Regions from separate parts of the Paenibacillus sp. N119s genome, predicted to be linked through region 3. Evidence: predicted binding sites of a transcription regulator. Region 3 holds the regulator's gene; each other region holds the start of a gene.
The links. The regulator Rex, encoded in region 3, represses fermentation and respiration genes when NADH is low (regulators of the CRP and FNR family bind a similar motif). The targets are predictions, from matches to a motif close to TTGTGAAATATTTCACAA.
Positions count from the first base shown of each region.

Region 1: the regulator Rex is predicted to act here: its motif matches at 8,529-8,546, upstream of adhE (bifunctional acetaldehyde-CoA/alcohol dehydrogenase).
Region 2: the regulator Rex is predicted to act here: its motif matches at 2,850-2,867, upstream of lpdD (prenylated flavin chaperone LpdD).

Region 1 is NZ_JCAJRU010000076.1:9,653-19,740, forward strand. Features, by position in the region: gene AC5V8P_RS11165 (copper amine oxidase N-terminal domain-containing protein) at 1-2,190, opposite strand, end outside; gene pflA (pyruvate formate-lyase-activating protein) at 2,421-3,167, opposite strand; gene pflB (formate C-acetyltransferase) at 3,234-5,495, opposite strand; gene adhE (bifunctional acetaldehyde-CoA/alcohol dehydrogenase) at 5,841-8,453, opposite strand; gene AC5V8P_RS11185 (Crp/Fnr family transcriptional regulator) at 8,712-9,428, shown strand; partial or broken gene AC5V8P_RS11190 (dioxygenase) at 9,542-9,826, opposite strand; partial or broken gene AC5V8P_RS11195 (IS5/IS1182 family transposase) at 9,908-10,088, opposite strand, start outside.
Region 2 is NZ_JCAJRU010000121.1:2,442-12,529, forward strand. Features, by position in the region: gene fabV (enoyl-ACP reductase FabV) at 1-419, shown strand, start outside; gene AC5V8P_RS14770 (DUF1540 domain-containing protein) at 683-835, shown strand; gene brfA (ribosome rescue factor BrfA) at 937-1,191, opposite strand; gene AC5V8P_RS14780 (DUF4190 domain-containing protein) at 1,284-1,655, opposite strand; gene AC5V8P_RS14785 (hypothetical protein) at 1,875-2,462, shown strand; gene lpdD (prenylated flavin chaperone LpdD) at 2,471-2,821, opposite strand; gene AC5V8P_RS14795 (S8 family serine peptidase) at 3,005-8,518, opposite strand; gene AC5V8P_RS14800 (S8 family serine peptidase) at 9,044-10,088, opposite strand, start outside.
Region 3 is NZ_JCAJRU010000007.1:7,987-18,074, reverse strand. Features, by position in the region: gene AC5V8P_RS01975 (AAA family ATPase) at 1-483, opposite strand, end outside; gene AC5V8P_RS01970 (hypothetical protein) at 476-1,009, opposite strand; gene AC5V8P_RS01965 (cell wall elongation regulator TseB-like domain-containing protein) at 1,465-1,989, opposite strand; gene AC5V8P_RS01960 (amidohydrolase) at 2,027-3,328, opposite strand; gene AC5V8P_RS01955 (redox-sensing transcriptional repressor Rex) at 3,315-3,968, opposite strand; gene dinG (ATP-dependent DNA helicase DinG) at 3,996-6,878, opposite strand; gene AC5V8P_RS01945 (tetratricopeptide repeat protein) at 7,036-7,668, opposite strand; gene panD (aspartate 1-decarboxylase) at 7,751-8,134, opposite strand; gene panC (pantoate--beta-alanine ligase) at 8,127-9,065, opposite strand; gene panB (3-methyl-2-oxobutanoate hydroxymethyltransferase) at 9,062-9,970, opposite strand.

The sequences.
Region 1 (10,088 bases), on a different contig from region 3:
TATAGAAACCGGCAGATTACTACCAGCAGCTGCAGTGAAATACATTTCTACACTTTCTTCAATATGACCTGTGCGATACAGTACACTCATTTCATTTGGTGCTTGCACAGAACCATTGGTTGGAATTCCCACAACTTGATTGTTCACCATCGCATAGCCGGAATATTCGCCTCCACGTGGGTTAAATGTAATCAGTGAATACGGCGCTACATGGTCCAATTTAACTTTATACACGACACCAAAGTTACCGGCATTGGAAGCAGAAGAGCCGTCCAGACCGTCGGTACCAATCAGGTTCGGGTCTACCTTATTATCACCTAGAACGATACGTTGGGCTGTTTTCCCAACCTCTTCGGTATAATTAAGCGAGATATCTGAATTCGCGTATGTTCCACGGTTATGAATACCGTCCTTAGGCAGTTTTGCCAGTGTAGGCAGTACAGTCATTGGATCTGCATTTGCATCCACCATGATGACCGTATACTGGATTGGTTGATCCGTATACAGATCGGACAAGAGAGAAATGACTTGTTTTGGTTTCATTTTTTGAGCGTTCAAATCCTGTAAAATAATACGACTTTCGCCCGGATTCAGAACTGTGCTGGAACGTTTGTTTCCATCTATCATAGACTGAAAATATTTTTGAATTGAAACTTTACCCGCAGCCGTTGCAAATTCAGATGGACCAGCAAAACCAGAATTTTCGACGTTTATATTGGTTGGAGTGACATTGTTATTCGTCGCAATCACGTACATCTTCACATCTCGGCCCGTTTCATTAACATGATGGACGAGTATACGCGTGCTGCCTGAGCCGGTTTCCTGATACACGATACCATCCTGGAACACACGCTCTGGGCTGTTAGCACGAATCAGAAGACGTGGTGAAGATGTACTGGTCAAAGGAATAGTAGCCATAGTAGGCACCTGGCTGCCATCTACACTGTATTTATCGCCATATGGCGTAAAAATTTTGTTGAAATCATCTTCGTTGTACAGCAGTTCATTCGTAATTTTAATTGTTTGATTTATGCTATTTGTTGCGCCGTGCTTATCAGTTACGGTCAGGGTAATTGTTACATCTCCTGGTTGGAAGAAAGCAAGTTTCTTATTCACCCAATCGCGCTTAGTAATAGCATTCTCATCATCAGTACTCAGGTCGGTAATAGTGATTTTTTCACCCATCTTGTACTCTTTTTTATCCGTTGTAAACAGAGCCACTGGCGGCTGGTTTGGTGGTCTTACTGTAATTATTACTGAGTAAGGATCACTCCAGTTCCCAGCAGAGTCAAGAACGGAATAGGTAACTACATATGTACCCGGCTCCTGAAATACGTCCTGCTTCCCTTCCCAACGTTGATTCACAATCGGAAGACCTGTAGGAGAAGATTCCTTGGTCAAATACGTAACTTGGGTTTCACCCGCATAAATATCCTTTTGTTGAACCGTAAAAGAAGCTTTTGGTTTCTGATTCAAATCCATGATAACTTGTTTAGTCGTATTATTCACAGTATAAGGAATATTTAAGGCCTGTGTAATCGAGGTCAACGGCACCATAAATACGTTCTTTTGCTGGAAAGCCGGTCCCTTCATTTGTCTAGCTTCACCATTAACCGTATAAACCTTGCTGTCTGTTTTGAAGCGCAGAACATTTGTTCCTTGAGTGATTACAGTTTCTTTGGTGGCTGTGTCATAACTAAACTGCAATCCGACACGGCTGACAAGAGAACGAATAGCTACATAGGAAACCCCGTCCTTGACGGTCATCGGCTGAGTTGCCGTATATACCTGTCCGTTTTGTTCCATTTTAGCACTGTTCAAATACAAAATCAGTTGATTCGCATTCATGGAAGTAGGAGCTCCACCAGGATTGGTGATTGTTCCGTCCCCACTGTATACATCATTGGTTACGTTCGATCCGTTAGTGGTATCTGTAGGCAGACCAGTCATTGGATCATTGGATACACCTGTGTTACCAGATGTTACAGTATTATTGGTTGTGCTTGTTCCACCTTGATCTCCAGTACTATTCTGACCGCCGGAATCAGCAACATTGGTCTGAGCCTGCTGTGCGTTAACCGAATCGGTGGATTGAACGGTTGTTGATGCTGCTTCTGCTCCTACAGGGGCTACTGCGGCCACCTGAGCTACCGCCAGGGCGGTGAGCATGGTCCATTTCTTGAAATTCATTGTCTGTCTCCTTCTATCCCCAAATTATTATCATTCCCGTGAAAAGTCATACTATTAGACGCGACAGTTGCTAAAAAGTTTCAGGAAATTTTGACGATCATGAAAAAAAGGGAACTTTCTCCTGTGACTGCAAAAATTCAACAACAAAAAAACCGCCGACCATCTGATCTGATGTGGCGGCGGCTTCACAATCTGAAAGTAGTTCTGACCCATTTACATTTTGATGGACGTTAGGTAGCATTTGTTCCTGCAGTCTCTAGACGACCTTCCTCAATAAGTCGGTAAGCACGTTGAACTTCTTCATCTGTTGGAGACGGAACTCCCTCCAGCGGATATGCCTTACCGAGCATTTCCCATTTATAAACACCCATTTGATGGTAAGGTAAAATTTCGAATTTCTCGACTCCGTTCAACGTTCCAATGAACCGTCCCAAATTGAGTAGATCTTGCTCGTCGTCATGAATACCTGGTACAAATACGTGTCTAATCCACATTTTGCGCCCTTGCTCCGACAACCAGCGAGCCGTACTTAGCATACGGTCGTTGGATTTGCCTGTAAGCTTAATATGCTTATCGTTATCGATGTGCTTAATATCCAGTAACACCAAATCAGTTACATCCAGTAGATCATGGATACGGGCCGCATCATTAAAGCCGTTACTGTCCAATGTCGTGTGCAAATTCCAGCGACGCTTCACTTCCCTGAACAGCTCTGCTACAAAATGAGCTTGCAGTGTCGGTTCTCCACCGGATACGGTTAATCCGCCTCCCGAAGAGCGGTAATAGGCTAAATACGGCTCAATCTCAGCCAATACCTCTTCTAGCGTCATCGGATTACCTTCATTCAAGGCCCAAGTGTCTGGATTATGACAATATTGACATTTCAACAAGCATCCTTGCATAAAGAGCACGAAGCGGATGCCGGGACCATCGACGGTCCCGAAGGTTTCCAATGAGTGTATGTGACCTTTCAACATGTTGTATCATCCTTCCCGCATCCGCTATGCGTGCGTCATTGTAATATTGGGTATTGTAAAACCTGTTTACATTGTACCGTGGAAAGTACGGTTAATAACATCCATTTGTTGCTCACGAGTCAGCTTAATAAAGTTAACGGCATAGCCAGAAACACGAATCGTAAGTTGTGGATAGTTTTCTGGGTGTTCCATTGCATCCAATAGTTGTTCACGAGCAAACACATTGACATTCAGATGATGTGCGTGGCTTCCAAAGTAGCCATCCATCATTGAAACAAGGTTTGTTTTGCGTGTTTCTTCTTCTTTCCCCAATGCTTTAGGCACAATGGAGAAGGTGTTCGAAATACCATCCAAGCTGTGTTCATATGGCAATTTGGCTACGGAACTCAGAGATGCCAAAGCGCCTTTTTTATCACGACCATGCATTGGGTTTGCGCCCGGTGCAAACGGTTCGCCTGCTTTACGTCCATCAGGTGTTGTACCTGTTTTCTTACCGTACACCACGTTGGAAGTAATGGTCAGTACGGATTGAGTAGGAACCGCATTACGATAAGCTTTATGTTTGCGAATCATGCTCATGAAAGTTTCTACCAATTCTACAGCGATAGTATCTACGCGGTCATCGTTGTTACCGTAGCAAGGATATTCGCCTTCGATTTCAAAGTCGACAGCAATTCCTTTTTCGTTACGGATTGGTTTAACTTTTGCATATTTAATGGCACTCAAGGAGTCAGTTGCAACTGATAGACCCGCAATACCACAAGCCATGGTACGAAGAATATCACGGTCATGCAACGCCATTTCAATGCGTTCGTAGCTATATTTATCATGCATATAGTGAATAACGTTCAAAGTGTTCATGTACAGTTTTGCCAGCCATTCCATCATAGGTTTGAAACGGCTCAACACTTCTTCGTAGTCCAGCACTTCGCTTGTAATAGCAGGGAACTCAGGTCCTACTTGAACGCCGGATTTTTCATCCTTACCGCCATTAATAGCGTACAACAGAGCTTTTGCCAAGTTGGCACGAGCACCAAAGAATTGCATTTGTTTACCGATTCTCATGGCAGATACACAGCAAGCAATACCATAATCATCGCCATAGATTGGACGCATCAGATCGTCATTTTCATATTGAATGGAGCTAGTTTCAATAGAAACTTTTGCACAATATTTCTTAAAGCCCTCAGGCAACTTTTCTGACCACAGTACAGTCAAGTTAGGTTCTGGAGCAGGCCCTAAGTTGTACAGTGTGTGTAAGAAGCGGAAGCTGTTTTTGGTAACACGAGTTTCTCCAGTGACAGACATACCACCGATGGATTCTGTTACCCAAGTTGGGTCACCACTGAACAGTTCGTTGTAATCAGGTGTACGCAGGAACTTAACAATACGCAGTTTCATAACAAAATGGTCGACCAGTTCCTGAGCTTGTTCTTCGTTCAGTGCACCTTCCTCAAGATCACGTTGTGTATAAATATCAAGGAATGAAGATACACGTCCCAAGGACATTGCTGCACCGTTTTGCTCTTTAATCGCTGCCAGATATCCGAAATATACCCATTGGAAAGCTTCTTTTGCATTGTTAGCTGGTTTGGAGATATCGAAACCATGCTCAGCAGCCATTTGTTTCAATTCATTCAAAGCACGAATTTGTTCGGAAATTTCCTCACGCAGACGAATTACGTCTTCTTCCATGGAGTCAACTTCAAGGCTTTTCAATTGAAGTTTTTTATCTTGGATCAAGAAGTCTGCACCATACAGAGCAACACGACGATAGTCACCGATGATACGACCACGACCGTATGCATCTGGCAGACCAGTAATGATACCAGCTCTACGAGCTGCTCTCATTTCATCTGTATAAGCGTCAAATACACCTTGGTTGTGCGTTTTACGAATATGAGTGAAGATGTCTACAATGCTTTGTGGCACTTCAAAACCATAGGCTTTGCAAGCATCGATCATCATCCGGATTCCACCGAACGGTTGCAAAGAACGTTTGAATGGAGCATCTGTTTGTACACCGACAATTTGTTCTTTGTCCTTGTCCAAGTAGCCTGGTTTATGTGAAATAATGGTGGATGGCGTATTTACGTCTACATCAAGTACACCGCCGTTTGCCAACTCTTTTTTAGTAAGATCAGATACAATTTCCCACAGTGCAGTTGTGTTGGCAGTAGGACCAACCAAAAATTCTTCATTGCCAACATAAGGTGAGATATTGGTTTCAATAAAATCGTTGACGTTAACTTCTCTAGTCCATTTTCCTTTTTTAAAACCTCTCCAGCCAGATTGTTGCTCTTGTAATTCTCTCTCAATCACCGACATGTAAATCCCTCCAAATTGTTTGGTCTTCCGGACTTGTGATTTTTTTCACGTTTAAACTATTTCTTGAGCCCGGCCTTTTCACCGATGCCTTACGCTCAGTGTCGGGACCTTTCTTACACTCTTATTGTAGAATAATGATAGAGTGTAGTATGTGATAAAGATCACATTATGAGTGATTTTTATCACTTTATTTTCCCTAGCTTCACGCGTATATCTATAGCCTAGCCGTTCACCTCCCTTCCCAAACCAAGAGGCTCTCTATATAGAGAGCCTGCATCGGTTTTGTACGGGAAAACGCTCTGTTACAAGCCTCTTCTTACCTATTATATTATTGGTCGAATTACATTATTGGTCGAAGCGTCCGTAGAAGGCGTTGCGGTATACATCAGCCAATTCAGTAACCAGCGGCAGCTTTGGATTCGCAGTTGTACATTGATCCTCAAAAGCACGGTCAGCCAGATAATCTACACGTGATTCAAAATCTTTTGGATCGAAACCAAGTTGTTGGAACGATTCCTCGATACCGAGTGTTTTGTTCAACTTACGAATCGCATCAATCAGGCTGTTAACCCCTTCTTCAGTAGTACGTGCAGGCAGTCCCAGTATGCGTGCAATTTCTGCATAACGCTCATCTGCAACAAAGTGCGAATATTTAGGGAACGAAGCAAATTTTGTCGGTTTTTTCGCATTGTAGCGAATAACGTGTGGCAGCAAGATCGCATTTGTGCGACCGTGAGCCGTATGGTATTGTCCGCCCCACTTGTGTGCAAGACTGTGGTTAATACCCAAGAATGCATTAGCAAACGCCATACCTGCGAGTGTGGAAGCATTATGCATTTTTTCGCGAGCCAACTTGTCGCCGACCAGAGCCGATTGCTCCAGGTACTGGAATACCAGTTGAATGGCTTTAATCGCCAGGCCGTCTGTGTAATCATTAGCCATTACAGACACGTAAGCCTCGATTGCATGTGTCAGAACGTCCATACCAGTATCTGCTACAGCTGTTTTAGGCAGCGAATATACAAATTCAGGGTCAATAATTGCCACATCAGGAGTCAACTCATAGTCAGCCAGTGGGTATTTGGTGTTGCCCAGGTTTTTGTCTGTAATTACTGCGAACGAAGTAACTTCCGAACCTGTACCCGAGGTTGTAGGGATGGCTACAAATTGTGCTTTTTGTCCCAGACGTGGGTACTTGTAAATCCGTTTACGGATATCCATGAATTTTTGTTTCAAGTTATTGAAATCAGTATCTGGATATTCATAGAACAACCACATGCCTTTAGCTGCATCCATTGGCGAACCGCCACCGAGTGCGATGATGCAATCCGGTTGGAAGCGTCTCATCATGTCAGTACCACGTTCTACGGTAACTGTCGATGGATCTGGTTCAACTTCAGAGAACACTTCAATCGCTACTGGTGTTTGACGCTGATGCAAATAATGAATAACGCGATCCACATATCCAAGTTTCACCATCATAGGGTCAGTAATAATGGCTACACGTGTGATATCAGGCATTTTAGCAAGATATTGTGTCGAATTTTTCTCAAAATAGATTTTGGAAGGTACTTTGAACCATTGCATATTCACCGTCCGTTTCGCCACCCTTTTCACATTAATCAAGTTAACTGCCGATACGTTCGACGAAGTCGAGTTACGACCGTACGAACCGCAACCAAGTGTCAACGAAGGAAGGTTGGTGTTGTAAATATCACCGATTGCACCGTGTGTGGAAGGTGCATTTACAATGATACGTCCTGTTTGCAGACGGTTTGCGAACCGAGCAATAACGTCCTCATCTTGCGAATGGATAGCTGACGAGTGACCCATACCGCCGAATTCTACGACTTCAGCAGCACGTTGGATACCTTGCTCTGCATTTTTTACTTTGTAGCAAGCCAATACTGGACTCAATTTTTCCGCAGACAATGGGTATTTGGTTCCTACCCCTTCAATCTCTGCGACCAAAATTTTTGTTCCTGCCGGTACTGTAATGCCGCTCATTTCAGCAATTTTCACAGCAGATTGTCCGACGATGGCCGGGTTCACTGCGCATTTTTCTACATTCATAGCTCCTTGAGTGAGCTTAGCTGCCTCTTCTTTATTTACAAAGTAGCAACCGTTAGCAATCATCATTTTTTTCACTTGCTCAAAGATTGGCTCTTCGATAATTACAGCTTGCTCCGAAGCACAGATCATACCGTTATCAAAAGATTTAGAAAGGATAAGATCGTTCACAGCTTGCTTGATGTCGGCTGTTTTTTCAATAAAGCAAGGTACGTTACCAGGACCTACGCCTAATGCAGGTTTACCACAACTATATGCTGCCTTAACCATGCCTGATCCACCAGTTGCCAAAATCAATGCTACATCAGGGTGGTTCATCAGTACATTTGTTTTATCCATCGAAGGTGCTTCAATCCATTGGATGCAATCAGCTGGAGCACCATGTTTAACAGCTGCTTCAAGCAGGATACGGGCTGCTTCCGCACTACACGATTGAGCAGATGGGTGGAAGCCGAAAATGATTGGGTTACGTGTTTTAATGGCAATTAACGCTTTGAACATTGTAGTCGAAGTCGGGTTTGTCACTGGAGTGATCCCCATGATGATGCCGACTGGCTCTGCAATCTTTTGGAAGCTATCGAAATCATTATCTTCAATGACACCAACAGTCTTCTCATTTTTGATGCTGTGATAGATATATTCTGTTGCAAACATGTTTTTGGTGATTTTGTCCTCGTACACACCGCGTCCTGTTTCTTCAACAGCCAGCTTCGCCAGATGCATATGTTTATCCATCCCTGCGAGTGCCATTGCTTGTACGATTTCGTCAATCTGTTCCTGATTCATACTCATGAAAGCTTGCTGTGCCCGGTTCGCCCGGTCAATCAGCGTTTGAATATACTGCTCTGCGCTTTGCTCTTTTTGGATAACCTCGTTTTTAACAGCCATTTCCCTCATCCTCCTGTTATCTCGTGTACTATCTCTTGTCTACGCACTGATCGTAACACAGCTTTCCAAGATATTTTGTGATTTTTTTCACAATCTATTTAAAATTTTATTTTATGACGTGAATTTAATCACAAAGTTTGGAATTCTGCCACTTTTCCCCCCTCTTCTTGCCCCAAAAACTCATTGCACAGGTATATAATGAATTTGAATTGATCAAGTTGCAGATAAAAAACATAGGATACAAAGGGGAAATGGACGATGAGAAACCCTACAAATGTAATGGAAGCCCGCGGCAACACCTGTTGCTTCTCGGAGGCCAGCTTCAACCGGTTGCAAGTGATGATGAAAGATCGAGTTATGCCAGAAAGCTCGCATTTGTTCTGGGAAGGAGATACAGCGGATAAGCTGTTTTATATTAAGCGCGGACGCGTAAAAGTAACCAAAACAACGGATGAGGGCAAGGAACTTATTCTATATATGTATCAAAGCGGCGATCTTGTGGGTCAAGCCGATCCATTTTTCGGTACCAAGCATTCTTTTTCTGCTGAGGTACTGGAGGATAGTGATATTGGCGTAATCGATCATACCGATTTGGAGCTGCTTATTTGTCAGCATTGTGATTTTGCGATTGACTTTATGAAATGGATGGGTTCGCATCACCGCATTACTCAGACCAAGTTCCGCGATTTGATGATGTACGGTAAGCCTGGCGCTCTATGCTCAACACTCATCCGACTATGCAATACCTATGGTGAGCCTCACGGCGACTATATCCTAATTCATAAAAAAATTACTCATACTGACTTATCTAATATGATTGGTGCTACTCGGGAAAGCGTAAATCGGATGCTCAGTGATCTGCGTAAGAAAAATGCAGTAGAGTACGATAATGGTATGATCGTTGTTAAGGATTTGGAAATGCTGCAAGGCGTCTGCCACTGTGAATTATGCCCACGTGAGATTTGCCGGATATAATAAAATCATTTTTTTATGTAAAAGGGAGTGTTATAAGCCTTTATTAGCTTATAACACTCCCTAAATTAATTCCACTCCCCCATTTTTAGAGAACTTCTTCTGCCCCGCACTCCTTAAAACTGCAAGCATAGATAACTTAAATTCCCCAGCTCATAGCTTCTACGGATAACCTTAGCTTTATTTGCAGGATTGCCACTCCACATTTGACAATACGCAGATTATGAACAATCACGCTACTGCCAATGACCAGAATATATTGTTCCCCCAACCCAAACAGTACTTCACCAAGGCAAACTGTGCTTAGGTCGAAGGTATGAATTTACGGAAATCAGAACTATCGGAATGTCTGCTTTAGAATACATACGATACAACAATGTCCACGAGCCATGATTCAGCCCCTCACCCGATCCGTTTGTACATCGATCCCTTTTTGCTCATATAACTTTTTTTAGTTTGTTAACTAGGGTCTGTACGCAAACCTATTTAAGCCATAAACGAATAGAAAGTAGCGTCAAAAAAGCCATGAACATGTTCGCTGTTTTTTCATAGCGAGTAGCCAGGCGTCGATAGTTTTTAACTTTGTTGAAAAAGCATTCAACTAAGTGTCGCTCTTTATACGTCTCCGAATCTAGCGACGCTTTACCCGCCGATTGCGTTTGC
Region 2 (10,088 bases), on a different contig from region 3:
TGAAATCTACAGGGGGACGCGCCTTTGTCGCAGTCACCAAAGGACTCGTGACCCAATCCAGCTCTGCCATCCCTGTCGTTCCTCTGTATATTTCCGCTTTATACAAGGTGATGAAGGAAAAAGGGCTGCATGAAGGGTGCATAGAACAGAGCTACCGTCTGTTTGCCGAGCGTCTGTACGCACCAGAAACGGCTGTAGATGAAGAAGGTCGTATTCGCATTGATGATTGGGAACTGCGCGAGGATGTGCAGACAGAAGTAGCGAAAATATGGGAGGAACTGACGACCCAAAATATCTATGAATTGTCCGATCTTGAGGGATATCGTCGCGAATTTTTCCAACTGTTCGGTTTTGAGTTCGAGGGTGTGGACTATGAGGCTGATATTGATCCTATCGTAAATATTCCTAACGTGCGCTAAGTCCTTTAGTGCCGCCATTCGATTAGAAAAACAAAAAAAAGCTGTCTCCAGCAGAAGAGCATTTCGTTCTGCATAGGGACAGCTTTTGTTTTACTGCTACATGACGTAACATTGCAATTTTAAAATGGTTTTGATATTGTACGGGTAGGCATAGCAAAATCCCTCTTCTTGCCAAGAGGGTAGACACAGTTGGACAAGTCCTACCTTGACTGACTGTGATTGTATTGCTCAGCCCATCACATCCTTACAAGGAGGTGAACAATATGGCAAAAGACGTTCTGTGCGAAGTCAACTCATGCACGTACTGGGCTCAAGATAATAAATGCAGCGCAAGCTCCATTTATAGCGTAAGCAACAAGCCTGCGGACACTCACACGTCCGAAGAAACAGACTGCAAAACCTTTGAAGCAAAGTAGACCTTAGTTTTAGTTTTTGAACCAAACTATAGCTTTATAATGAGGGAGCCCCTGCCAGGGTTCCTTCTTTCTTATCATTCTAACAAGAATGATAATTATTATCAAGTCCCTTTTGGCCTATGTATAATGCTATTCGAAGTTTTTCGACTTCGATCAAGACAAAAAAAAGAAGCGTCACCCTGAACGAGTCGCTTCTTGTGCTTGACCTTTTGTAATTGTTCTTGCTTGGTTGGCTTCATTCGCGTGTGCTGTGAAATCTCTGCATAATGATCGTTTGTTTTGCGGCTCTGTGCCGGACAATAGATCCCCGCGCGCTTCGCCTTGCTCAACGCCTTTTGTGTTTGAGTACGTGCCATACAGCTTCACTCTCCTTGATTGGACTCCTTTTATCATAGCATCCAATAGGCAAATCGTGAATGGTTTGTCTAACTCAAGCATTCATAATTTATTAAATGTCTGAAAAAATATCCGAATCGCCACTGGAGGCCGCCACAACAACCACGATAACCAAGAAAATAATGATCAGTGCATATATCAGTGTGCCGATAATACTACATACCAGTCCAGCGATGGCCATACCTCTGCCTTGCTCACCATATCGATTAATTTCCTTCAGGGAAAGACTGGACAAAATAATGCCCACAATTCCGATAATTAACCCAAGATAGGGTATGACAACAGATAAAATCCCGAGCACCATCGAGGCAACAGCTTTACTGTTAGTAGGTGGGACCACCGGGGGCTGGTTAAATGGGGCGTTATAATCGTTCGACTCCTGAAAAGGATCGGAAGATCGAGGCTCCTTGTACAAGTCACTCATCTGTTTAATTCAACTCCATTATGTAAAATAGCAATATATACGTTCTAGGGTACCACAATCTTACAAATCAGGACAGTACTTATTTCAATTTTTCAACTGAGAACGCTAAAAGGAAGAAGCATAGCATCTGAGCACTTTTTGGGATAACCGGGCATACAGTATACCTAATTACAGATAAATTGTGCTCCATGAGAGCATCCTGCCAAGGAGGACGGAGCTATGCCATATCGTGGAACATCCCGCAGGAAGGGCTCACCTCACCAACGCTTACATGCAAAAACACTTCAGAAAATATCCGCCGCCATGCTGCCATTTTACAAAGCTATCGCAATCCGCCGTACTTTTGCCATCCAATGGTCGCGAGCTGTCGTTCAAGGCAACCTAGATCGGATGAAATCCCTTCTTTGCTCGGTAGCGCCGTTTGCCGCCAAACAAGGCTTAGGCACGAATGGCATCGGCTACTTTATTTCCTTTTTCACTCAGCCACCGATGCTCTATTATACGAACGGTACGACGATTCCACCGGGGACGGTGCAGTTTACATTTGAACCGAAGGTTCATCGCGCTATTGCCAAAGCCGTTTTTCCGCTGTATCGCGAATTGGCACGCAATCAAAGCTTTGCTTCTGCCCTAGCCAAAGCGATCAACAGGCAAGACCAGCGGGCCGTTCATGTCATGATCCGCAGTTTAATTCCCTCCTCTGCGCTAAAATCCGTACACATTGAGGATGATGGCTTTGCATTGCTTTTTAAATACCCCTTTAGTAAGTATCCCTATCGCCATCTACTCTTTCGGGAGTTCACTTAGAAAAGTCTCTATAAGCGTGCTTGCTTAAGTTCTTCAATGAGCTCTTTTCCCAATTGTATAGCCATATCTGTCAGCACTCGGATTTCGTCCTTGGTGGCATGATCCAAATGCGTCCCGCAGCAAATGGCAAAGTTGCCTGCAAACTCTTTTCGCAAGCGGACTGCAATTTCTTCGGTAATATAAAATTCCTTGTGGTTTTGCAATTGAACGGTTTGAACCGGCTCAAGCCTAGCCCCTGCTGTAATCGTTCCCAAGTGAGGCTGATCGCCGCCTGATATGAGCACCACGATATCTTCCCCCATAAAATAGGCATCCAGCATAAGACGGATACGTCCGCTTTCTTTTTGCAAATGAATCAATATGATCCTCTCCTGCTAAAAAATATTGTTGTGAAACGATTCACTTCATAGATTAATGTTCATTGTATCGCTTCCCGGGCTGTTCGACAATTTAAAAATAGCCCACAGCAGTCTCTATGAATAGGGACTTGCTGTGGGCTTGCTTGCATTGCTGTTCTAAAAAGGGAATTTCCTCCCTTACTGCTAACGGATTGTGATGGTATGCACTGCCTTACCGCTTGCGCCGTCATTATCCGTCACCGTAAGCTCCACAGTATACGTTCCGGCTGTGGTGAATTTATGCTTCACCTTCGAACCAACCCCTGTATCGCCATCGCCAAAATCCCAACTGTAACTGACGATTTCACCATCTGCATCACGGGAAGCTTTGGCGTTAAATTGTACATTTTTATTCTTCTTGGCTGAGTCATTCGCCTGAATGATAGCTACCGGCTTTTCATTCGATGTAGGTGGATTCGGATCAGGGCCCTCTCCTCCGCCAGGGGTTACATACAATCTTCCCGGCGCCTCCGTCTCCACTTCATTCCCCGCTGCATCCCTTGCCCGGATCACGATGACTCCGCCTTCCAGGTTCAGAGAAGATGAAGTGAGATAAGTACCTTCATAGTGGCCTGACGAAGTTTCATTTAATGGAATTTCGTTGCGGGCCAGAGTGGATAGGTTAAAGGGCAGCTCCACATGGAAGGACGCCTCCAAGCCAGACGCACTGTCAAAAGATACTCGTACCGGCTGCCCTGGTATGATACGTACATCCTCGGCAGGATTAATATTTTCAAGCTTCGGCAGCGCTGTATCGACATACACCGAGCGTGTAACAGTTGTTTCATTTTCGGCAAGATCTTTGGCCGTCACTGTAATTTGATTTTCACCTTCGTTAATAAGCAACCGCTTGTTAAAGCTTCCGTCACTTCCGAATGCAGCAGGCTCGCCGTTAATCGTCAATTCGCTAAGGAACTCGTCGTACACCGTACCGGTTACACTGACGACCCCCGCATTCGTACGGGCTCCTTCAGCCGGTGAAGTCAGGATCAGACCCGGTTTGGTCTGATCGAGCGTCACAACCACTGGCTCGGAACGATCTGTTACTTTACCGTATACCGCCGCTTGGACACTTAGCAGATTAGCATCTGGCTGAAGATCAACAGCCAAACTGAACTGACGATCCTTCACTTTCGTTGTGCCGGCCAGTTCCTTGCCGTTAAAGAGCTGAATATCAGCTCCTTCTGCCGGAGAAGTTCCTGTGACGGTAATCGTATCCTCCTGTGTATACGTTGCCTTCGTAGGAGTCGTAATCGTTGGAGCATTCACCGGATATCTGACGATCGCCCGGATCATGTAGTTCCCTTCCGCTTCAGGTGATTGGCTCCATGTGCCGCTTACACCTTGCCAGCTGCGAAGCGCATTGGGACTGTTTTCATCTGTAGCAAGACCCGGTGACTGTGTGCCTACAGCAGACTGTGTATATACAATGTAGAAATCGCCTTGAACCGTCACCGGCTCTGGAAGCTGCACCGTCGTCCATTGTGTCTCATCCCGAACGGCAGTCCCGTCGAATGGACCAGCCAATAGTCGTCCAGGTGCTCCTGCTGCACCGGAGGCGTCATAGACAGAATATTGGAATGCCGTTCCTCCCGGATTCGGGAAGGCAGAGTTCCAGAACAGCAGCGATGCCCCTGTCACTTGTGCCACTTCGGACTCAGGTGTCATTCTCACTGCCCATGAATTGCCTGCCGCGTTAAAGGCTCTGGCATTTTCTCCTGTGCCGTCATCATAGGAAATGCCTCCTTGGAAGCCGATGAAAGGCTTCAACGTGACATTCGCTTCTACACTGCCATTTGGAGGAGCCGTAACGGAAATGCTGTCACTATAATAATTTTCGGCTGCAATGGATAATGTGTATGTTCCCTCCAACACGTCCAGCGTGAATTCTCCAGCCTCATTCGTCTCTACCGGAGCAACACGTGCATCCTCCAGTACCATTACTTTCGCTTTTTGGATCGGTTCACCGGATTGCTTGTCGGTAATAACCCCGTGAATCGTACCATGAGGGACAGCCTGGAGACTAAAGTTTGCTCTGATGACTTTATTATTCTCAATCGTGACTGCTTTCGTCTGAGGCACGTAGCCGTAAGCTTCGGCCTTTAGCGTGTAGTCACCCGCTACATGAGTGAAGCTGTATTTGCCTGTGGTCGGGTCTGTTTTCACCGAACGTCCGGTTTCCAGTACGGTAACCGTAGCACTAGCTGGAAGACTGTCGAGACCAACACGTCCACGCTCCACAGATGCTTCTGCCGGTTTCACCTTCTCTTGGAATTCACTCTTTTCAGTGCTTGTAATTTTGAACAACGGGAACTGTTCTTCCGCTTTTTCTGGCTTGATCTTGGAATCAGGTATGATATCCTTGGTCACGGTCGAAGCCGGAACACCCAGCACACGGAAATCGTCAATATACCAGCCATTTTTGTTCACACTGTTATCCGATTTCAGACGGAAGCGAACCTGAATTTCATTGCCAGTATAGCTATCTAAGTTGTAATAAACAGGAGTCCATTTTTTGCCATTGGTATTATGCGAGAATTTGCCCAGCTCACTCCATGTGTCGCCATTATTTTTGGACACTTCTACATATCCATAATCATAGCCGCCTTCAATTTCAAACCAGTGATTGAAGGTCAGTGTTGCGTTGCGTATACCATTCAAATTAATTTTTGGAGAAACCAGTGAAAAGTCGGCACCATTCTCATAGTTGCCGTCAAGATCAGTGGCCCACACATTCGGTTTGGACAATGCGCTCTCCGGTCCTACTTCCTTAGGAACGCCGCGTTCCCACTCATCCTTGGTACCGGAATGAGTCCAGCCATTGTCTGAGCTGCCGTCAAAATGATCGCTATACAGCGTGTCCGGCACGTCCACTCTTAGTGAAGCCTCGTTCGACTTTGCACTTTCGTTACCGCTGTAATCCTCGGCCGACACTGCATAATGATAGGTCGCACCACTGACGGTGATTGTATCTGTGTAAGTCAGTCCAGAGGTTGTACCGATAGAAGTATAATTTTTGCCGGACTGGGTAGAACGATACACCTTATACTGCTTCACATCCTCATCAGAGGAAGCATTCCAAGCGAGTGTGACGTTACCTACCGTATCTGCCTCTGCCGTCAAATGACCAGGTGCAGCAGGCGCAACAGCATCTGGCTCCTGAATGGACAGGTCGTCAATGTACCAGCCATCTTTCACGATTGTATTGTCACTAGTAAAGTTGAACAGGAGGTATACCTTTTGACCCGCAAATGCTCGCAAATCAAGATATTGTGTTTTCCAGCCGTTGCTGGTGCCAGTAAACGATAAAACCTGTTCAAACGCATTCTGATTGTTTGTGGTCGCTACATACACTTTGCCGAAATCAGAATTATTTTCAAGATCATACCAATGCTTGAAGCTGACCAGCGCCCCCTTGGAACTCTTGGTCAGATCAATGGGAGGGGCCATAAAATAACTGTTGGTATTAGTCTGGTATTGGCCTTCGAGATTGGTCGCAATGACCTTTGTACCCGAATGTGCGCTTTTAGGGCCGCTTGTCGGGGTTCCCCATTTCCAAACACTACCTTGACCCCCGATATTGATACCGGCGATGTCTTTTTCAAAGTCTTGCGTGTAGCCTGGTGTAACACCCTTGGAGACATTCACCTTGTATACTTCCGTTTCAAAACCGTTATTACCGTAATCATTTACACGGATATAGTATTCCAGACCTGCGCTATCCACCAAAAAGGTCGGAATGGACGCTTGATATGTACCGTCTTTGCTGTCTCCGGAGGTCCGCTCCAACGGAATATATACATAGTTTGACGAACCCGCTGTTTTGGCAAATGCCTCAACGGCTGTCACGCCGACATTATCTGTTACATGAGCCGTCAAAGGTATATCAAGACCCTCGAATGCAGCTGCAGGCGGGGTATGCTCAAGAACAGGTGCTTCCAGATCGTCGCCGCCCGTTACGACTTTACCGGATACGGAGCCTAGACCCTGGATAACAGATCCGACTGCATCGAGTGCATTAATGACACCATGTCCATATCCATTGTTTGGCGAAGTAGGATAAGTGCTGTCCGTGCGTGGTGTAGCTGTGTTCATCAAAATTTCCTCCAGCTGGTCTACTGTAAGAGAATGATTCGCTTGCAGTAATAGAGCAGCAAGACCGGCAACATGAGGGCCCGCCATGGAAGTACCATTATACCCGCCTTTATAGCCGCCACCGGCTACGGATGATCGGATATTTACTCCTGGCGCGGAAACTTCGGGCTTGATCTCACCATAAGGTGAGGGTCCCAGCAATGAAAAACTGCCTAGTTTGTCATTGATATCGGTTGCCCCAGTGGCAAAGGATTCCGGATAGTTGGCTGGATTGGCTACTGATCCAGGTCCACCCGGATTGGAGAGAGAGGTATTCCCTGCGGAGAATTCAGGGAAGATTTGAGCATCCCGCCATGCCTGAACTACAGGCCGGAACCATTCGTCAAGGCCCGGTCCGCCTCCCCAAGAGTTATTCACTACGTCCGGAGCAAGCTCGGGATGAAGATTACCTTGTGCGTCTTTTGGCGCAAGCAGCCATTGACCGCCGTCCAGTATAATCGCATCCGTCGTTTCCGGATTAAAAATCCGAACCGCAATCCACTTCGCACCAGGGGCAACGCCCACTCGGTTCGTTCCATTTTCCTCGGAGCCGACCATCGTGCCCATCGTATGCGTCCCATGGGAATCGTCTTCTTGGTCGACCGGAAGCGGCGCATGACTATGCGGATCGTACCAGCTCAGCTCAGGATTCACGATATTGCCTGCCGCGTCCAGACCACGCCATTTGCGATGCAGGGCCGGATGCGTGTAGTCAACGCCTGTATCGAGATTGGCGACCACGATTCCGGTTCCGTCAATTCCTTTTTCCCACACTTGAGGTGCGTTAATATGGGATATGTTCCATTCCACCGTAGATGGGTCTACAGCGTTCTTACCTGTATTGCCAGGCAATGCCGATGTTTTGCCATCGTCCTTTTTCGGTTCTACAGCTTTCTGTGCTGTGTCAGACTTTGCTGTTCCTGCTGTTGCTGCCGTTGCTGTTTCAGCCGCTTTGGCGCCTGTGTTCTCTGACTGCTTATCAACCGTTACCTTTTGCAGATAACGTGTTTCATTTGGCAAAATTTTATCAACTTCGGGCAGCTTCGAAATATGATCCAGCACCTCCTTGGTGCTCGTGACAGCCAAAGCATTGACTATAAAATAGCTTTTATATTCCTTTACTCCGCCGCTCTCCGATTGCTTGTCCAAATAACTTTCAAGCCCATATTGGGTTCTGGAAGCCGTTTCACGCAGAGAGCTGATTACATGGCTGCGCGCAGCCATTTTGGCAGCGGAAGGTGTTATTTTCTCAAGTGAGGCCTTTTGGAGAGCATTTTTGGAAACCTTATTGGTATCAACCTGTTCTTTTAATTTGACCAAATAAGTAACATAGTTGTTCTCCTCAAACTGTTGGGTCAGTTTCGGGGACACCTTCGCGGTCGTGACCTTGTGTGAGGCTGATTTCAGCTCCAGCTTGGAGCCATCCGGGGTGTTATTCGCTAAAGCGGGTTGAACAAATGAAAAGGCCATAAGCAAAGAGAGTCCAATAGAAAACGGTTTCTTGAAACGTCTAGGTTTAATCAATTACTTCTCCACTCCTTTTACTAGGTTTAATGCTTCCGAAATAACCTGTACAGAGTCAGACCTCATGCCTTGCACATCAAACACGCGGGTTGCGCAATACGATGTGTTGGCGACCACCTCCTTCATAGATTATAGTGAAACACAAAACTATTAGGCGATTCATAGATGGAAGTACTTCATAGGTGAGTTTAAAATCCAATAGAAAAGCGATAAAACTCTAGTAGATACCTAGGAGAAAGAGCAGGAGCGATTCGAAGAAAAAAACATGTTATATCATTACATTTTATATTAAAAATTGATATAAAATCATATATTATGGATAGTATAAAGTTACCAAAACAGATATACAAGTCATTTTTTTGCATTTTTCTTGAAATTCTATGACTTTTATGTTCATTTATGTACGAAAACCCCTTTTAAGCCGCTACGTCATGATTGCAACACACGGTTAGCCGTTGCGTGCAATCCTTATACGAGCCACCAAAGGGATTTTCGGGGATCTTTCTTTAACCTGTCTGATTATTTTTAGTTAAGTACGGAATTCACCGCAGCAAGCGCATCGATCAGACCATTTCCATAGCCGTTGTTGGGTGAAGTCGGATACTGGCTGTCAGTCAGCGGTGTTGCGGTTTTCGAAATCACATCCTCCAGTTGATCCACCGTCAATGATGGTTTGGCCTGAAGAAGCAGTGCCACCAATCCGACTGTATGCGGACCTGCCATGGAAGTACCGTTCCAGCCTCCCTCATACACTCCACCCCGTACAGAAGAACGGATGTTGACACCAGGAGCCGAAATTTCAGGCTTCACTTCGTCATAAGGAGAAGGACCGCGCAGCGAGAAGCTGGCCAGCTTGTTGTTAACGTCCGTGGCCCCTGTGGCATAAGCCTCCGGCAAATTCGCCGGATTGGCTACAGACCCGGCTCCGCCTGGATTTGACCATGTTGTGTTCCCTGCGGAGAATTCGGGGAATATCTGAGCCGCTCTCCACGCCTTGATCATTGGGCGATACCATTCGTTCAGGCCAGGTCCACCACCCCAAGAATTATTCACCACATCCGGGGCAAGTTCAGGATGCTTTTCGCCGTTTTTATCTACAGGTGCAAGAATCCACTGCCCACCATCCAGCAAGATGGAATCTGTGGTAGATGGATTAAATACTCGCACGGCAATCCACTTGGCCCCTGGGGCAACGCCGATTTGATTCGTACCGTCGCTGTCTGAGCCAACGATTGTCCCCATCGTATGTGTACCATGTCCATGGGAATCGGTTGGCAGCGCTGCGCCTCTCACCGCATCATACCAGCTCAGCTCTGGATTTACGACTTGACCAGAAGCATCCAGCCCGCGCCATTTTCTTTTCAATGCCGGGTGAGTATACTCAACACCTGTATCCAAACTAGCAACGACAATGCCTTTGCCGTCAATACCTTTGGCCCAAACCTCTGGTGCTTTAATTTTAGAAATATTCCACTCCACACGACTTGGCGTTACCGCATCTTTATATACGGATTCTTGCACCGATTTTTGTGCATTCTCTTCCGTCACAGCCGGGTCGACAGCAGTTTGA
Region 3 (10,088 bases):
AGTGCGAGCCTCCCGAAACAACTCACGGACACGACCTGCGCCGACACCCACGTACATTTCAACAAATTCACTGCCTGAAGCTGCAACAAACACAGAGTTTGTATAATGTGCAGCTGCTTTCGCCATCAGCGTTTTTCCTGTTCCCGGAGGACCTGTGAGCAAAACACCTTTTAATGGACGAATGCCAAACTTGGAAATTTCATCATGGCGATTCAAAAAATCCAAGGCTTCACGCAATTCCTGTTTTGCGCTTTCTTGACCACCAATTTCCTCAAAAGTCAGCTTGTCCGGACCATTTTTTTTACGTTTGCGCTCTTGTCCGGCACCTACGGCCAAGCCGCCACGCGCATGCATTAGCATTAACAAGCCGCTGAGCATCACGCCCGCAACCAGCAGAGGGATAATATTTACCCCTATAAAAACGAGAAATATAATGGTCACCGGTATAATACCGAGTAATATTTCCTTGATCCATCTAGGCATTAGGCCATACCCCCATTTGCTGAGATTGACGTGGCAAAACGATAAACTTCGTCGCGTTGCCTTCACTGAGTCGGATATAGACATTGTTCGAATCCATATCGGTATCAGCCTTGATCCCTGCTTTTTTCTTTTTCATCTGCTCAACTGTAGATGAAATTTGAGTATATTTTTTATTTTCCATCGCTTCGGCTACAGGAAACATAGCTTCAGACCACCATTGATTCAGTGATGAATTGGAATGATCTGCAATATCCAGGTTAATCGAGCGGCTGCCAATGATGGACTGCCCTTTTTGCTTAACCACATCGACCAACCCGGCCACATCCGCCTGCGGTTTGAGATCAAGTTTCAAGACGACCTGATCCTGTTTAATATCTATTTGAGCGCTTTTCACGCCTGGATATTGAGATACCAGTTTTTCTAGAGGACTTTGCATTGTAACCTGACGATAAATGAACCATCCCCCAAATAACAACAAGGCTGCCAAAACGGCCGCCACAACAATAGGAACTGCACGTAACTTCAAACAACATCCTCCTCTCAAAATGTAAAACCCAGAAGAAACGGGACGAATGTCAACAAACAACCAAATTGCATGATCTTATAGCGATCAGCAACTTATTTATCTATCATATTTGTCTATCACTTATAAAATATAGTATATCATAACGTGAATCTAATATCGAAGGCAATGTGTGGAGGAGTTGTGAGAAGGCAAAATCATTGGTTATGGGTGGAAGCCGATGTCTTAGCAGAAAAATTAGCTAGGTATGGATGCTTCGCTAGCTTAAAGCCCAGCTTTGCAGCGCAGCAAGAAAAAGACGTAAATACGAATTATATCGCATTTACGCCTTTTTTTTCTTCATTTCAATCATTCCAAGCTATATAGTCTGAGTGTAAAGGTTATCTTCGCGCAGCGCGGTGTCTGTTCCCTCCTACCTCAGCACTTCCAAACCACCATTCTCCATTCTTAACATCATGCTAGTAATTCGGCAAAGTATACTTTATTCCTGTCGATCCCCCATCAGAGAAACGATAGAAGATATAGTTATGATGGCTTCCATCATCGTAAAACAGTTGCCATACATATTCGCCGTTGAACACACTCGGTTGGAGTCTCACAATTTTCACATTAGGAAGTTGCTGCTGGATAATCGCCGTCATTTTTTGTTCGTCGACTCCGTTTTTCATCAGCTCAGTGTGAACACCTTTTGGATCTGCAGCAGGTACATTAGGTTGTCCCTCCATTTTTTGAAAGGGAACCCACACCATTATATTTTCATTCTGTGCGTTTTTTCCTTCAACTACCCAATATATCTGATCCCATACAGACTTCCATGTCTGAGTCGTGCTAACCAGACCACCCACTTGCTTGGCCTTAATGATAGCGGCATTTTTCTCAGCCACCTGGTCTTGAGTAACGTAGGAATAATACCAGAAAATGCTGACCAGGATCAGTATTACGGCCAAAATGGCGACCGCTATCCATTTTTTCTTATTTTTCAAACCTGTGCTTCCTCTCTAAGGGGATGTGACACCTGAATTAGCGCGACAGCAGCCCTTCAAAGGCGGCTTGTGCCTCATGTTTGATACGTTCCTCGTCCATCGTCAGGCATTCGCCATTTTTCACAACCTGACGGCCGTCTACCCATACATGAGCCACGTCTTTGGCACTTGCAGAGTATACGGCATGGGAAATAAGATCTGTACGCGGCAAGAAATGAGCCTGATTCAGATCTAACGCGATAAAGTCAGCCTTGTTGCCTGCTGCCAGCGCTCCTACCTCTTTTAAACCGATTGACTTTGCGCCATATTCTGTTGCCAGACGCAGTGCTTCATTGGCAGGAACTGCCGTAGGGTCACCAGACACTCCCTTGTGAATAAGTGCCGCCAGACGCATTTCCTCGAACATATCCAGATTATTATTGCTGGCAGGACCATCTGTTCCAAGAGAAACGGTCACTCCTGCACGCAGTAGTTCAGGCACTCTTGCTACGCCGCTTGCCAGCTTCAAGTTGCTGCCTGGATTATGGGAGACCGCTACACCTCGTTCTGCTAATAAGGCAATTTCTTCGTCGTTCAAGTGAACGCCGTGGGCAACCAGGGAAGGACGAGAGAAAAAGCCAAGCTTATCTAAATGTGCAACTGGACGCAAACCGTAATCACGTACGTTTTGCTCAACTTCGGCGATCGTCTCGGACATGTGCGTATGCAATGGTAAATCGAGATCATGTGCAGCTTGTACGAATTTCTCGATAAACGCAGGCGGACATGTGTACGGGGCATGCGGTGACATCATGGTTGTGATACGGCCGTCTGCTTTACCATGCCAGTTGCGCGCAAAAGTTACGGCCTCGGCCAGCTTGATCCGCTGTTCTTCTTCTGAGCATAGTCCAATTGCTCCACGCATCAGACTTGCACGAATGCCAGACTCTTCAGCTACACGAGCCACCTCATCCATATGGTCGTACATATCCAGGAAAGTCGTGGTTCCACCCTTTAGCATTTCTAACACTGACAAAGATGTTCCCCAGTACACATCTGTAGATGTAAACTTGGCCTCCATAGGCCACATTTTTTCCTGCAGCCACACTTGAAGGGCCAGATCATCTCCATATCCTCGCAGCAGAGACATCGCCGCATGACCATGAGTATTCACCAGACCAGGTAAGAACAATAGCCCCTTACCGTCGATTGCTTCCGTCTCTTCCTCACCAGCAGGCAAAGTCTCGCCAATGTAAGTAATGCGGCTATCCTCCACAATCATAAAACCATGAATTACTCCCGCTTCGGCTCCATTTACGGCAAAAGAACCGTTTTTAATTACCCATTTATTCACTGTCATCTTGTGCTTCTTCCTTTCCATCCTCCAAATAATATGCGAGGCTAAGCAAATCAGTTGTAAAATCTGTGGCATGTATCCGAACGTTAGCCGGTGCCTTGAGAATGATAGGTGCAAAGTTCAGAATCGCCCCAACTCCACTCTCAATGAGCCTGTCAGCTACGTGCTGTGCCTCAAACTCAGGCACTGTAATAATCCCGATTCGAATATTTTTTTCCTTCACAGTCGCTTCCAGTTCATCCATTGGCTGAACGACCAGTGTATTGATTCTGGTCCCAACCTTATCTGGAAACGCATCAAACACTGCCACAATCTTCATATTGTCTTTTAAATATGCGTTATAGTTTGAGAGGGCTTGACCCAGATTACCCGCTCCGACCAGTACTACATTAATCTGCTGGTCGATTTTCAGGATATGGCGTATTTTCTCAATTAGATAAGAAACATCATAACCGATACCCTTCCGGCCAAAATCGCCAAAATAGGCCAGGTCTTTACGGATTTGGGCCGGATTCAAATCCAGCCTCTGCCCCAGCTCTTGAGAAGAGACCGTAGCCACTTCCCGTTTGTGCAGTGCATTCAGATAGCGTAAATATACGGGTAACCTCCGTACGACAGCCTCTGAAATTTTATCTGATTTCATACTTGCTCCCCCTAATTGTAACGGACCTTAGGTGTCCGTCCGTTGTGCCTCTGTCTCCGGGGCGGATTGGAGCCATTCCGCAATGCGTGGCACCATTTGCTCCGATGGCATATGCTCCATTTTGGGTCCCGGCAACGAGTACAAAAAGTGCTTTCCGTAATAGGATTCGATCACACGTGTATCGTAGACAATGACGACTCCGTGGTCGCTCGCTGTACGTACCAACCGACCAAATCCCTGTTTGAAACGGATCACTGCCTGTGGTACAGACAGCTTCATGAATGGATTCTTCTTCTGCTGCTGGAGCAACTCGCTTTTTGCCTCCAGTAACGGGTGATTGGGCGGTTGAAACGGCAAGCGAACGATGGCCAGGCAAGTCAGTGCCTTCCCTGGAATATCGACGCCTTCCCAGAAGCTGCTGGTTCCCAGCAGTACAGAAGCTTTGGCTTCCTGAAACCGGCGGGTTAGCTTGCTGCGGCTTCCACTGTCCACACCTTGTCCTAACACGGTAATATCACTGGATGCCAGCGCTTCTTTGAGCGGCTCATACACTTGCCGGAGCATCCGATAGGAAGTAAACAGAACAAGCATTCTCCCCCGCGTTGCCTGAGCAGTCGCCCCTAGAGAGCTAACGAGCATCTCTACAAAGTGTGCATCCCCTACACTACCCTTCACACTCGGAAAATCCCGCGGAATGACCAGCAACACCTGATCCCTGTAATTAAAAGGGGATGGGAGCTGAGAAGTCATTAATCGTCCTTGATCCGCAGCCTCCTGCAAGCCGAGTTGCTCGGTCATGTACTGAAATGACTTATCTACCGATAAAGTAGCAGATGTCAGAATAATACTTCTTTTTTTGTCAAAAAACATTTCTTTCAACTGACGGCTCACATCGACGGGCACCGCATAAAATTGCAATGACTTACTACGGAATTGCCCACTCGCTTCGAGCCAGTATACGGTTGTTTCATCATCGAGTCGTATAAAGAAACGTAAATTTTCCTTAATTCCCGCCAAATCCTTAAACAGACCCGTAATATCTGTAATGAGACTATCTGCCGCATAATCGTCATGTTCTTCCTTGACATCCAGCATCAGCTTGTCGCCCTTGCGCAAAATTTCGCTCAGCGTTACATATAGCTGATTTTCCAATGCTGCCGCCTGATCCCACTTCGCGGGCTTCGCCGACGGTTTCAGACGTGAAGAAAACTGCCCTGTTTCTCCCGGCGTTGCATCAGTACGTTCCGGCAACATGCCAAACAGCTTATCGCTTAACAGGTCCCAAGTTTCCTTAACCTCTAAAACGAGTGGATACAGCTGGTCAATGGTTGAGGCCCATTCTGTTGACTTCTCATGCCCCGATTTTGCCAACTGCTGACGTAGCGAAGGCAATTGTCCATTCTTACTGTCCTTGAACAATCGAGTCAGCGTGTGCACAAGTGTGAAATATTTCATATGCATGCCCAGGTGCTTGCCAGCTACTTCTTCTAGATGATGAGCTTCATCAATGACCAGATGTTCATAGCTCGGCAGCAGTTGGTGACTTGCTTTGACGTCGGTGAACAACTTGGAGTGATTCGTGATAACCACATCCGCTGTTCCTGCTTCATGACGTGCACGATGATAGTAGCATTTACGGAACCATGGGCAAGAACGACCAAGACAGGACTCGGAATCACTGGCCACCGTTTCCCAAAAATCCCCTCCACGGTTGCTTAGGTTTAGTTCCTCATCATCGCCGGTTTCTGTCAGCGTCAGCCAGACGATCATTTGAGCCGCTGTAATTAAGTCTTCCTTTGGTGTCGCGAAGTCTCTTCTGTTTATTTTATGTTCAAACTTGCGCAGACACAAATAATGTCCCCGACCCTTAAAAATGGCAGCCCGGAACGGGAACGGAATCACTTTTGTCAGCATCGGAATATCACGTTCTCGCAATTGCTCCTGCAGATTAATAGTATGCGTACTTACGGTGACCCTCTGCCCATATTTTACACTATGATATAGTGACGGAAGCAAATAACCTAGGGACTTCCCTGTTCCTGTCCCCGCCTCAATCAACAAATGCTTATCTTGACTCAGGGCTTGGTTTACACCCTCAATCATTTGGATCTGGGCCTCGCGCTCCTCATATTGGCTCAAGGATGAACGCAAATTGTCCCGCACATCATCCATATACTCCTCAAAGGAAACACCTGACAGCGGATTCGGATCATCTTCTCTACGCGGAGTAGCCAGCTCGGTCCAATCCTCCACTTTAAGCGCAAGCTGACGGAAAAATTGATGTTTCTCCAAATCCTGAATAGGATCAAGCTCTTTCTCTTCCCGAATACCGTCAAGAAACCAACCAAGATCACTGTCTTCCTCTGCAAACAAATCGCTAAGCCGCTGTATCGTTATCAAAGGCAATGCCTGAAGCTCACCTAGACACTTTAAAAACACCTCAGCTGTAGCCAACGCGTCACTGTCTGCCTGATGAGGGCGGTCATGTGCCAGCCGAAACTCAGAGGAAACAAAACCCAATTGGTAAGAAGATAGCGACGGGAACAAGATTTTTAGAAAATCCATCGTATCCAAAATTCTACCGCTGAAGGGTAAGTATCCGCACCGATCCAAAGCGCTTTGCAAAAAATTGAAATCAAACGCCACATTATGACCGACCAGCACGACATCATCCAGCATAGGCACGAGTTCCATCATCATTTCTTCGAGTGAAGGCGCGTCTTTGACGTCATCGTCTGTAATCCCGGTCAAGCCGGTGATAAAAGGTGGAATAGATCTGCCAGGGTTTACATAAGAGCCGTAAACACGGGAAATGCTGTTATCATGATCTATAATTGCAAGTCCGACTTGAATGATATCATCCGCGGACTGGGTGCCTGTCGTTTCAAAATCCAATACCGCAAATTTCATTCGAGCTTAATCCTTTCTTTTGACACATACAAAAATAATAACTCCGTATAATAGCATAGCAGAAGATTGCCTGTTTGGAAATTAAGACAGCCAAAAAAGACGATGCACACGGCCCCCAAGGAGGTGGGCATGCATCGTCTTATTCGGTGTCTGACAGCTACATCCAGGTTAACATGGAGCTGTTGCATCGAAGCTTTTCGGCACCAGACAAACAGGCTTGCATATTGTGCAGTGGCTCGGGTAGTGTTGGATCGAACTGATGTGCGAGAGCAAAATATTTTTGCGCCTCTTTTACGTCAGCCTGCTTTGCCATCAAACAGCCTAACGCATTAAAAATGACGGCTTTTAGTCCTGGTTGTTCAGTTAGGTGCAGCACCTTCTGAAAATGGCCTACAGCCTCTGCTGAATCATCCAGTTGAAAATAAGCCATCCCCATATACATGCAACTCTGCCAGCTGTTTGGAAAATGCTGTAGCACCTGCTTAAATTGCTGGATGGCCTCAGGGTACATAAGTAATCGATAATACCCCTGCCCCCGGTTAAAAGCCGGCAGCTCCTTTTCTGGCAATTCAGCGTCAGACATGTCGGTCTCTGCGGAAAAGCCAGCCGCACGCAAGCAAACCATTTTTTCCTCAAAAGCCAGCCACTCATCCATAATTCCATCACTCATTCTCCGCAGCAGACTCCAATTCTGCAGCAGCTCCTGTCTGCGGGGGCCCTGGGCTGATGGGTAATGCTTCACGATATCATCTAACATGCTGTTCATTTCTGCGAATACATGCTGGAACATGTGCATCCCGCCCTTACGAAAGATGGATTATTACAATCACATTTTTCGCTTAAATGAGGGGTTTCATCCGCACTCCCATTCATTACATGATCGTCGCGTGTACTTCCTTGTTCATCGTTTGGGCTGGTTTATTATGTTCATCCACAAATACCACAGTTGGCTTGTATGTTTTGGCCTCTTCATTTGACATGGAAGCATAGGAAATAATGATGACTGTATCCCCAGGCTGAACCAGACGGGCTGCCGCACCGTTGAGACAAATTACGCCGCTTCCACGCGGTCCTGGGATCACATAGGTTTCCAGTCGAGCTCCATTGTTATTGTTTACAATTTGAACCTTTTCATTCTCCAGCAGATCCGATGTCTCCATTAAATCTTCATCTATGGTAATACTCCCCACATAGTTCAGGTTGGCTTCGGTAACCGTCGCGCGGTGAATTTTAGATTTCATCATGGTTCTAAACATGGGAAAGTACCTCCACTTTCTGTATTCTTATATTGTCAATCAGTCGGGTATTCCCAAATTTCACAGCCAGCGCAACAATGATGTCGTCCTGCACATCACATAGACGCTGCTCAAGGCGAAGGGGCTCCAGACCAGGAAAAGTTAATATTTCAATATAGTCAATATCCGCCAAAGGAGAAGAGGCAATGGTAGACTCCACCATTTGACGTATCTGCTCCATCGTAATGGTGTTCTGTACGATATCTTCGCTCACTTCTTGCACCTTACGCAGGGACTGGGACAGGACCAACGCCTGCTTACGCTGTTCCGCACTCAAATATACATTACGGGAGCTAAGAGCCAAACCATCGGCCTCTCTCACGATAGGACAAGGTATAAGGGTCACACTCATATTGAGATCAGTCACCATTTGTTGAAGCACAGCAACCTGCTGCGCATCCTTCATTCCAAAAAAGGCCAAATCAGGACCTACCATATTAAACAGCTTGGCTACCACTGTAGTCACACCGTCAAAATGACCTGGACGGGAAGCACCGCACAAGCGGTCTGTCAAAGCGGATACGTGAATTTTGGTTTGGGTTGGCTGCGGGTACATTTCTGCTACCGTCGGCAAAAATACAATATCCACGCCTTCGCGCCGAGCTACCTCCAGATCACGAGCTTCATCGCGAGGGTAGCTGTCCAGGTCTTCGGTAGGTCCAAATTGAATTGGATTTACGAAAATGCTAAGCACCACCGTATCTGCCATTTCGCGCGCCTTTTGCATCAAGCTCGCGTGCCCTTCATGCAGGTATCCCATTGTTGGTACAAAGCCAACTTTATGTTGCAGTAATGAGGCAGAATCGTGTGCTTTTTTTTCTCCATTGACTCCAAGCTGCCGACGTTCGGCAATAACCTTGCGGAGCTGAGCTACTTCTCTTACGATGATCATGACTGAGATTCCACCTTTTCCTTAGCTTGTTCCAGCGCTTGTCCTTTTGCTTGTCCGTACAAGGACTCCAGGGACTCCACAACGCGATCATCCGCGCTAAACACATGCTCTTGGGCAGGGAATGCCCGCCCTTTTACATCGCTCACATATTGCTCAATACTGCTGCGGATCAAGCCGCCTACATCGGCATAGGTTTTCACAAAACGTTTGCTGAAATAAGGCGAAGCATATTGAATCAGATCGTGATAAACGAGTACCTGACCGTCACATCCACGTCCTGCACCGATTCCAATCGTCGGAATGGAAAGTTCTTTAGAAATCGCCGTTGCCACTTCCTCAGTCACCAATTCCAAGACAATACCAAAGGCACCTGCCTGTTCTAACGCCTTGGCATCTGCCATCAATCGGCGTGCGTCCGCTTCGTCCTTACCTTGAATGCGATAGCCGCCAATCTGATTAACGGATTGCGGAGTAAGCCCGATATGTCCCAGCACAGGTACACCTGCCTGAACAGTCGCTTTTACAACATCGGCGATTTCTGCTCCGCCCTCTAATTTAACCGCATGCGCATGTCCTTCCTGCATCAGACGACGGATGCCTTGAAGACTTTCGGATATACTACCGTGATATGTCATAAAAGGCATGTCCGCTACGATAAATGTATGCTCAGCCCCTCTTGCCACTGTCCGGGAATGGTACACCATATCATCCAAGGTCACAGGGATGGTCGAATCATAACCAAGAACTACGTTACCCAGCGAGTCCCCGACGAGAATGATGTCAATTCCCGCTTCCTCGGCTATCCTAGCCGATGGATAATCATAGGCGGTCAGCATACTGAGCGGAATGCCCTCCTGCTTCATTTTTTTCATTTTCACAATATTCAGCGCTTGTTTTCCTGCCATTTCGAATGGCTCCCTTCCATCTTTTTTTGGCACAAAAAATAACCTTTTATGAACGCTTGTACATCTGCGTCATCAAAAGGTCCGAACAGCCAAAAAAGACACTCATTTTGAGATCGTC